Regions from separate parts of the Brevibacterium sp. 50QC2O2 genome, predicted to be linked through region 2. Evidence: predicted binding sites of a transcription regulator. Region 2 holds the regulator's gene; the other holds the start of a gene.
The links. Region 2 encodes HspR, which represses chaperone genes until heat shock. Its sites were predicted from a motif close to AAGTTGAGTCNNNNNGACTCAACTT; they were not measured.
Positions count from the first base shown of each region.

Region 1: NQ038_RS12615 (ATP-dependent Clp protease ATP-binding subunit) is a predicted target of HspR. The motif match lies at 1,890-1,914, and genes of this name have one in related genera.

Region 1 covers NZ_JANIJZ010000016.1:53,092-57,504, forward strand. Annotated here, with positions in the region: gene serA (phosphoglycerate dehydrogenase) at 1-1,001, shown strand, start outside; gene NQ038_RS12605 (hypothetical protein) at 1,121-1,507, shown strand; gene NQ038_RS12610 (ChaB family protein) at 1,559-1,771, opposite strand; gene NQ038_RS12615 (ATP-dependent Clp protease ATP-binding subunit) at 1,945-4,413, shown strand, end outside.
Region 2 covers NZ_JANIJZ010000001.1:15,185-19,597, forward strand. Annotated here, with positions in the region: gene NQ038_RS00060 (nucleotide exchange factor GrpE) at 1-533, shown strand, start outside; gene NQ038_RS00065 (DnaJ C-terminal domain-containing protein) at 693-1,712, shown strand; gene NQ038_RS00070 (heat shock protein transcriptional repressor HspR) at 1,841-2,338, shown strand; gene NQ038_RS00075 (maleylpyruvate isomerase family mycothiol-dependent enzyme) at 2,435-3,196, opposite strand; gene NQ038_RS00080 (hypothetical protein) at 3,222-3,533, opposite strand; gene NQ038_RS00085 (anion permease) at 3,545-4,413, opposite strand, start outside.

The sequences.
Region 1 (4,413 bases), on a different contig from region 2:
TGCACATGCCCAAGACCCCGGAGACCATCGGCATGATCTCCGATGAGCAGTTCAAGCTGCTCAAGCCCACCGCGCGCATCGTCAACGTGGCCCGCGGCGGCATCATCGACGAGGCAGCACTGGCCCGCGCCCTGTCCGAGGGGCGCGTGGGCGGCGCCGGGATCGACGTGTGGGACCAGGAGCCGCCGCAGGACTCGCCGCTGCTGGCCGGGGACTTCCCGAACCTCAACGTCACCCCGCACCTGGGCGCCTCGACCGTGGAGGCACAGGAGAAGGCCGGCATCGCAGTCGCCAAGTCGGTCCGCCGCGCGCTGGCCGGGGAACTCGTCCCCGACGCCGTCAACGTCGCCGGTGGTGCGATCGACCCCGATGTGCGCCCCGGCGTGCCGCTGGCCGAGCGCCTGGGCCGGACCCTGACCGCGCTGGCCGGTGGCGACGCCATCACGCACCTGCGCGTGGAGATCCACGGCGAGATCGCGGACAAGGACGTGTCCGTGCTCAAGCTCTCGGCCCTCAAGGGCGTGTTCATGGACCTGGTCTCGACGCCGGTGTCCTATGTCAACGCCCCCGTGCTGGCCGAGGAGCGCGGCGTGACAGTGGAACTGGTGCAGGACAAGGAGGTCGAGTACTTCCGCAATGAGACCGTGCTGATCGCCACGACCTCGGCCGGGCGCCGGGTCCGCGTGTCCGGCACCGTGACCGGTCCCAAGCTGGTGCAGAAGCTCACGGGCGTGTCCGACTACGAACTGGAGATGCCGCTGAGCGACCACCTGGTGGTCTTCGAATACACCGACCGTCCCGGCATCATCGGCCAGCTGGGCCAGGCCCTGGGCCGCGTGAACATCAACATCGCCGGCATGCAGGTCTCGCCCTCGGCCGATGAGACGAAGGCCCTGGCCGTGCTGGCCGTGGACTCCATCGTCGAGGACGCGGTCGTGTCCGCCGTGGCCGGCGCAGTGGATGCCGCGTACTTCGCGCTGGTGGACCTGACGGAGGACTGAGCCGCACGGCCACTTCGGCCCTTCGGGTTCTCCGAGCCTTGACACCGCGGATGCGGCTGGTATCGTGCGGGGCACATAGGAGACGTCGTCGATTTCGAATCCACTGAGGAGGGATGACGATGACCATCCAGAAGAAACTCCGCAACGCAGTCGGCGCGGTCGAGGACACACTCGACAAGTACATTGCCGGACCGGACGTGACCACAGGTCAGCGTCCCGGCTATGTCGAGGACGACTCGGAGAAGCACCTGCGGGAAGTCGCAGACGCCCACGGGGACCGGCTGCTCGAACAGCCCGACGGTTCGCACATCGTCGAAGAGGTCTCTGCGGAACCCGGACCGGAGATCGTCCGCGAGTACCCTGCCGGCGATCAGCTGACGGCCGAAGCCGAAGAGGCCGAGGAAGCCGCCGAAGTCTGGGAGCACGATGATGCGGTCGTCGACGAATGGGAAGTCGAGTCCTTCCCGGCCAGTGATCCACCGGCGAGTGATCCCCGGATCGGCTGAATGCCATCCGATAGCTCTGGCGCATAGCCCTCTCGCAGCGGCGGGCCGTTTTCAGTCCTTGGGCTCCCAATGGTCGCCGACCTTGTGGTGCGTGTGTTCCAGGGCAGCATAGGCGACCTTATGGGCCTGTTCCTCGTTGCCGTATTCGGCCAGGGCCGAATCGTGGGCCTTCGCGAATGTCCGCTGCGCCTTCTCATCGGAGCGCAGCAGAGTATCCGGCAGCTCGGATTTCCTGGGCCGTCCCGACCCTGTGGTCTTGGGCATCCTCATCATCTCCTGAATGCGTCATTGCCGTTGGGCGTCGTGCGGGGAGTTGTCCGGGAAGTAGTGCCACCAACCGTACCGCGGATCCGGCGGGAATAGAACACCCGTCCTGCGGTGTTAGTTGAGTCGTACGCACTCAAGTCTAGGTTTTCACCATAGAAAAGGGAGGAAACATGGCCACATTCTATGGACCCCAGGGCAGCGGCGGCGACTCGTTCGAGGAGTTCCTCGCCCGCATCTTCCAGGGCCAGGGACAGAATCGCCAGGGCCGCGCGATCGACATCTCGCGGCAGCTGAGCAAGAAGACCAGGGAACTCATCGACGCCGCCGGCCGTTATGCGGTCGACCATGGCCACGCCGAGGTCGACACCCTGCACATCCTGCACACCATGCTGGGAGACGATCCGGCGGCTGGATCCGTCCGGGCCGCGGGCGCGGATCCGGCCGCACTGGCCGAGGCCGTGGAGGAACGGCTGCCGGCCGCCTCGGACAAGGAGGTCGAGGGCAAACCCACGCTGACCGGCGCAGCCCAGCGCGCGCTGCTCGACGCCTTCCAGGTGGCACGCGCCTTCGGGTCGACCTATATCGATCCCGAACACCTGTTCTTCGCCCTCGTGCTCAACCAGGACATGCCCGCCGGGCGCATCCTGGCAGCCGCCGGCGTCACCCAGTCGTCCCTGCAGGCCGCGGCCGCGGGCGCCCGGCAGTCCGCCGAGCAGCAGGGGCAGCAGTCCGGGGGACAGCAGGGCACGGCCCCTGACGACGAGGGCTCTCTGTTGCAGAAATACGGCACGGACCTGACTGCGCTGGCGGCCGAGGACGGGCTGGACCCGGTGATCGGCCGGTCCGAGGAGATCGAACAGACCATCGAGATCCTGGCGCGGCGAACCAAGAACAACCCTGTGCTCATCGGTGAACCCGGCGTGGGCAAGACCGCGATCGTCGAGGGCCTGGCCCAGGCGATCACCGAGGGCTCGGTCCCGGCCCAGCTGGCGGGCAAGCGCGTGGTGGCACTCGATCTGCCCGGCATGATCGCCGGCACCCGGTACCGCGGCGACTTCGAGGAGCGCCTGACCGGGGTGCTCGAGGAGATCGCCCAGTCCGGAGATGCGATCGTCTTCATCGACGAGTTGCACACCGTGGTGGGCGCCGGCGGCTCCGGCGAGTCGAACTCGATGGATGCCGGTAATATCCTCAAGCCGCGCTTGGCCAGGGGCGAACTGCACCTGGTCGGGGCGACGACCCTGCAGGAGTTCCGCACGATCGAGAAGGACGGCGCGCTGGCACGTCGCTTCCAGCCGGTGACGGTCGGGGAGCCCTCGGTCGAGGACGCGGTGCAGATCCTGAGCGGACTGGCAGACAAGTACGCGCAACACCACGGGGTGGTCTATACGCCCGAGGCGATCCGCGCGGCCGTCGAACTGTCCCACCGCTACATCACCGACCGCTACCTGCCGGACAAGGCGATCGACCTGATCGACCAGGCCGGTGCGCGCTTGTCCCTGCGGCGCGGGCCGAAGGTCGACACCGCCGCCCTGCGGGCCCGCCTGGGGGAGCTGGAGGCGGAGAAGAACTCCGCCATCAGCTCGGAGCACTTCGAGCGGGCCGGCGAGATCCGCGACGAGATGGCGGAGCTGACCCGCGAACTCGACGCGGCGACGACGGGCGCCAAGCCGGGTACGGCCTCGGCGCCGGGGTCCGCGGCCGGAGAGCCGCAGACGGTCGACGCGCAGCAGATCGCCGAGGTCGTGGCCAGGGCCACCGGCATCCCCGCCGCCCGCATGACGCAGGAGAAGAAGACACGCCTGGCGCATCTGGAGGACGAACTGCACGAGCGTGTGATCGGGCAGGACGACGCCGTCGCGGTGGTCTCGCGTGCGATCCGGCGCAATCAGACCGGCCTGGGGGATCCCGCGCGGCCGATCGGCAGCTTCCTGTTCCTGGGCCCCACGGGCGTGGGCAAGACGGAGCTGGCCAAGGCGCTGGCCGGGTCGCTGTTCGACGATGAGTCCGCGCTGATCCGCTTCGATATGAGCGAGTTCGGCGAGCGCCACACCGTCTCCCGTCTGGTCGGCGCGCCCCCGGGATACGTCGGCTACGACGAGGCCGGGCAGTTGACCGAACGGGTGCGGCGCAATCCGTACTCGATCGTGTTGCTCGACGAGGTGGAGAAGGCACACCCGGACGTGTTCAACATGCTGTTGCAGGTCCTCGACGACGGGCGGCTGACCGACGGGCAGGGGCGCACGGTGGACTTCAGGAACACTGTGGTCATCATGACGAGCAACCTGGGCAGTGAGTTCATCGCGGCATCGGGTGCGCCGTTGGGGTTCAGCTCTGCGGCGGCGGGCGCGGGTGATTCCGAGTTGCGCGCCAAGGTGATGGGCCGGCTCAAGGAGGTCATGCGCCCTGAGTTCCTCAACCGGATCGACGACACGGTGATGTTCACCAAGCTGGACCGGTCGCAGCTGCGCCGCATCGTCGACCTGCAGCTGGCCGAGGTCCGCGAGCGCCTGGCCGCGCAGGACATCGCCTTGGAGATCGACGGATCCGCGCTGGACCTCTTGGCCGATCATGGCTACGAGCCGGAGTACGGTGCCCGGCCGCTGCGCCGGGTGATCCAGCGCGAGCTCGACGACGCG
Region 2 (4,413 bases):
CAGCTGCCGAGGCCGCGGAGGAATCCGCGGCCTCGGCCCCGACGGACGGTGCGTCGGCAGACGCCACGGCCGGCCAGGGCTCGGACGCCACGGCAGGGACCGCCGAGGCCCCGGTGGCCGATGAGGCCGCGAAGTACCTGGATGACCTGCAGCGTCTGAACGCCGAGTACGCGGCCTACCGCCGCCGCTCGGAGCGCGATCAGGCCAAGGCCAAGGAGGCCGGTTCGGCTGCCCTGGTCGAGGCGCTCATCCCGGTGCTCGACGAGGTTAAGCTGGCCGCCGACGCCGGCGATGTCACGGGGCCCTTCGAGACCCATGTGAACAAGCTGCTCGAGGCGCTGTCCAAGGTGGGCGTCGAACAGTATGGCGCGGTGGGCGACGAGTTCGACCCCGCTCTGCACGAGGCTCTGATGCAGCAGCCCAACGGCGCAGTCGAGGAGCCCACCGTGTTCCTCGTCATGCAGCCGGGTTACAAGCTGGGCGAGCGCGTGATCCGCGCGGCCCGCGTAGGCGTGCACCTGCCGGAGGAGTGACCTCCGACTGAGTCGGCGCATACATGATCGGTGGCGGTCGATTCCCGGGACAAGCCGGGGGATCGGCCGCCACCGCCATAAGATTTTGGAAACGATGAAGACAATCAGCGGGAGTGATCCCGCAAGCGGGAATGACGTCCTGCGGAAAGGAGGTGCCAGATGAACGCCGGGCCTCAGAATGAGTGGTTCGAGAAGGACTACTACAAGGTCCTCGGGGTCGACAAGGACGCCTCCGACGCGGACATCAAAAAGGCCTATCGGAAGCTGGCTCGCAAGTACCATCCGGATGCGAATCCTGGTGATAAGAAGGCCGAGGAGAAGTTCAAGGAGATCAGCGCGGCCCACCAGGTGCTGGCCGACAAGGAGACCCGCAAGCAGTATGACCAGGTCCGCGCGATGGGCTCGGGCGCGCGTTTCACCGCGGGCGCCGGTGGTCCAGGTGGCGCCGGTGGCGGTTTCGAGGACGTGTTCTCCGGGCTGTTCAACTCCGGCGGCGGCCGCGGCCAGTACAGTGGCGGTCCCGGTGGCTTCGGCGGTGCCGGTGGCCCGGACCTGTCCGATCTGTTCGGCGGGGCCTTCGGCGGTGGCGGCTTTGGCGGTGGCCGGGGCTATCAGCCCGGCCCTGTCAAGGGCGGGGACATCAAGGCGTCTACGCGCCTGTCCTTCACGGAGGCCGCCAAAGGCGCCACGGTCAAGCTCAAGATGCCCAACGGTTCGCCGCTGAACGTGCGCACGCCGATCGGCGTCAAGGACGGCCAGAAGGTCCGCCTGCGCGGCAAGGGCAAGGCCAGTCCCAACGGCGGCGAGGCCGGCGATGTGGTGCTGACGGTCAACGTCGAACCGCATCCTGTGTTCACCCGTGACGGTGACAACCTGCGGGTGACCGTGCCGGTGACATTCGCCGAGGCCGCCCTGGGCGCAGAGGTCCAGGTTCCCACTCTGTCCGGCTTCCCCGTACGGCTCAAGGTGCCTGCCGGCACCCCGTCGGGGCGCGTGCTGCGCGTGCGCGGCAAGGGGATCGAGACGAAGAAGCACACCGGCGATCTGCTGGTCACCGTCGAGGTCCACGTGCCGCAGCGGATGAGCAAGGACGCGAAGCAGGCGGTCGAGGCCTTCGCCAAGGCCACCGAGGGCGAGGACCCGCGCGCCGATCTGTACGCGAAGGCGAAGAACAGCTGAGTTGCGCTGGCGCCGGCGCGGCACCGAACACGGCGCCGGCGCGGCACCGAACACGGCGCCGGCCGGCACCGTGCCGGTGCCGGTCGGCGCACTGATGCATGATCGAATCAAGGAGGAGGTGAGTGGCCATGGAGATCGACCCACATGCCGCGGTCTACGTGATATCCGTGGCCGCAGAGCTTGCGGGCATGCACCCGCAGACCCTACGGCAATACGACCGTATGGGTCTGGTCACGCCCAAACGCACTCCCGGTCGCGGCCGCAGGTATTCGGCCAGTGACATCGAGAAGCTGCGCCTGGTGCAGAGCCTGAGCCAGGACGAGGGCGTCAGTCTGGCCGGGATCAAGCGAATCCTGCAGCTGCGCGAGGAGGTCGCAGACGCGCATTCGCAGCTGCAGAGCCTCGGCGTGCAACTGGATGCGGCGCTGAGCCGGCTGGCCCAGGCGAATCGGATCTTCGCCGCAGGAATGGGCGGGGACGTGACGGTGGCCGATCCCTACCAGCGCAGCCGGGCGCGGCGGATGTCGCACGCGATCGCGGAACTGCCCGCGGCCTCGGTGACGGGGACCGTGGTGGGCGTGCGGACCGCGGGACCGCGGTCCAAACAGGGCCCCCGCCGCGGCTGAGGCGGACGCTCCCGGAAAGTCAGTCGTGGTTCCCGCTTGGGGCCGTCGTTTCGAAGCGACGGCCCCAAACGGGAACCACAACGCGTTTGGCCTCCTCTACAGCCAGGCGGGTGGTTGCGGCACCGACGCCGAGGTCCCGGCCGGGGGCTGCCCGCGGGGCCAGCCCCTGCCCAGCAGGAACGAGACGAGCTCTGCGGCCTCGCCCGTCAGTTCGACCGGTTCGGCGCTGAAAGCCGCGGCATCGCCGCAGGCCAGGAGGTAGTTCGCCAGTTCGGGGCGATCCGGTCGGTCGGTGATGTGCAGGAGGAAGTTCGCAGGTTCGGCGCGGGCCGCCCACACCGTTTCCACGTCGGTCAGCAGCCGGTCGATGGCGGCTGTGGGGAAGTCCAGGGCGGTCATCCCGATGTTGAGGTCAAGGGCATGCAGCAGGGCCTCGCGCGCCCGCATCCACGGAATCGCGGCTGCCATGATCGGCTCACCACGGCCGTTGAGCACCTGAGCATCCCAGGCGGGGGATTCGGGCTCGGGCAGGGCGGCGGCGAGTTCCACTGCGACCTCGTGGCTGATGCCGCGGACGTCCGAGACCTCGATCGTCGCCACACCCTCTTCGATCTCTGCATCGCGAACCGTGCGGGAGGGGTACATGGGGTTCTCCACACCCGTAGTCGCCCAATCGAGCAGCCGCATCAGGGCCTCGGCGTTGTTGATCATGTGCACGGCCACGTGCTTGCGGGTCCAGCCGGGTAGACCGGATTCGCCGTCCAAGACGTTGACCGTCAACTGGTCCAGGGTGCGCAGATAGAAGATCTCCCCGACTGCTCGCAGGTCCAGATCCCGCCGAATGTCCTCAATGCTCATGGGTCACAACTCTACGCCGACTGGCTCAGTTCATCCCACCGGCGAGCGGCAGGTAGTAGGCGGGACTGAGGATCGCCACGATCGCCCAGGCCAGCAGCCAGAGGTTCCGAGCCCGCAGTGCGACGATCACCGCGGCACCGGCGCCCAGCACCGGGGCCAGGACCCATCCGGTCGTGTCGTGTGACAGGGCGGCGATCCAGACGACCACGGCGCCCAGCAGCACCAGCATTGTGCAGATGCTCGAGGCCCCACGCGAATCGTGCAGCTTCCAACTCCACGCGGGATCGGGAACCGGCGCGGACCCGGGCGGGGTCACATCGGGAGCGGGCTCACTCATGGTCATCCTCCTCAGACCAGGCCGATCCACTTCCAGTAGGTGGCCGACAACACCACGACCAGCACATAGCCGATCACGGTCAGCGGGATGCCCGTCTTGAGGAACTGCTTGGCGGTGAAGGCGCCAGTGCCGTAGCCCAGCATGTTCTGCGGGGCGGACACCGGCAGCAGGAAGCCGAAGCTGATGACGAACTGCTGGATGATGACGAAGCCCAGCCCGCCCTGCGCACCGCCCGGGATCGAGGTGGCCAGCGCGATGAACACCGGGATCAGGGCCGAGCTCAGCGATGTGGCGGAGGCGAAGCCCAGGTGGATGAGGATCGTGAACAGGCTGACCAGTGCGATCATCGCCAGCATCGGCATGTTCGAGATCCCCAGTGCGCCGAAGGTCTTCTCCGACAGCCAGGTCGCGGCTCCCGTGTTCAGCAGCAGGCTGCCCAGCGAGATGCCGATCGCGAACACGATGAGCGTGCCCCAGTTGATGAGCTTCTCCACGGTCTTCCAGCTGAATACGCCGATCCGCGGGGTCAGCAGGATGCCGATGGCGATGAGCGTGGTGGTCGTCGAGTCGATGCCGTGCAGGTCCTCGGTCGCCCAGCAGGCCAGCAGCAGCACGGCCACGATGATCAGCCGGATCTCCTTGGCGCTCAGCGGTCCCAGTTCCTTCAGGTTCGCATCGATGACGGCGCGTCCGCCCTCGATCCGGTCGGTCTCGGGCTTGATCGCCCAGCGCATGACGAAGAACAGTGCGATCGACATGAGGATCGACCAGGGGGCGGCCCACAACAGCCACTGGCCCCAGGACACATTCGTGTGCATCTGATCCTGGATGAAGCCGATCGCCACCTGGTTCTGCGCGGCGGCGGTCTTGATGCCGACGT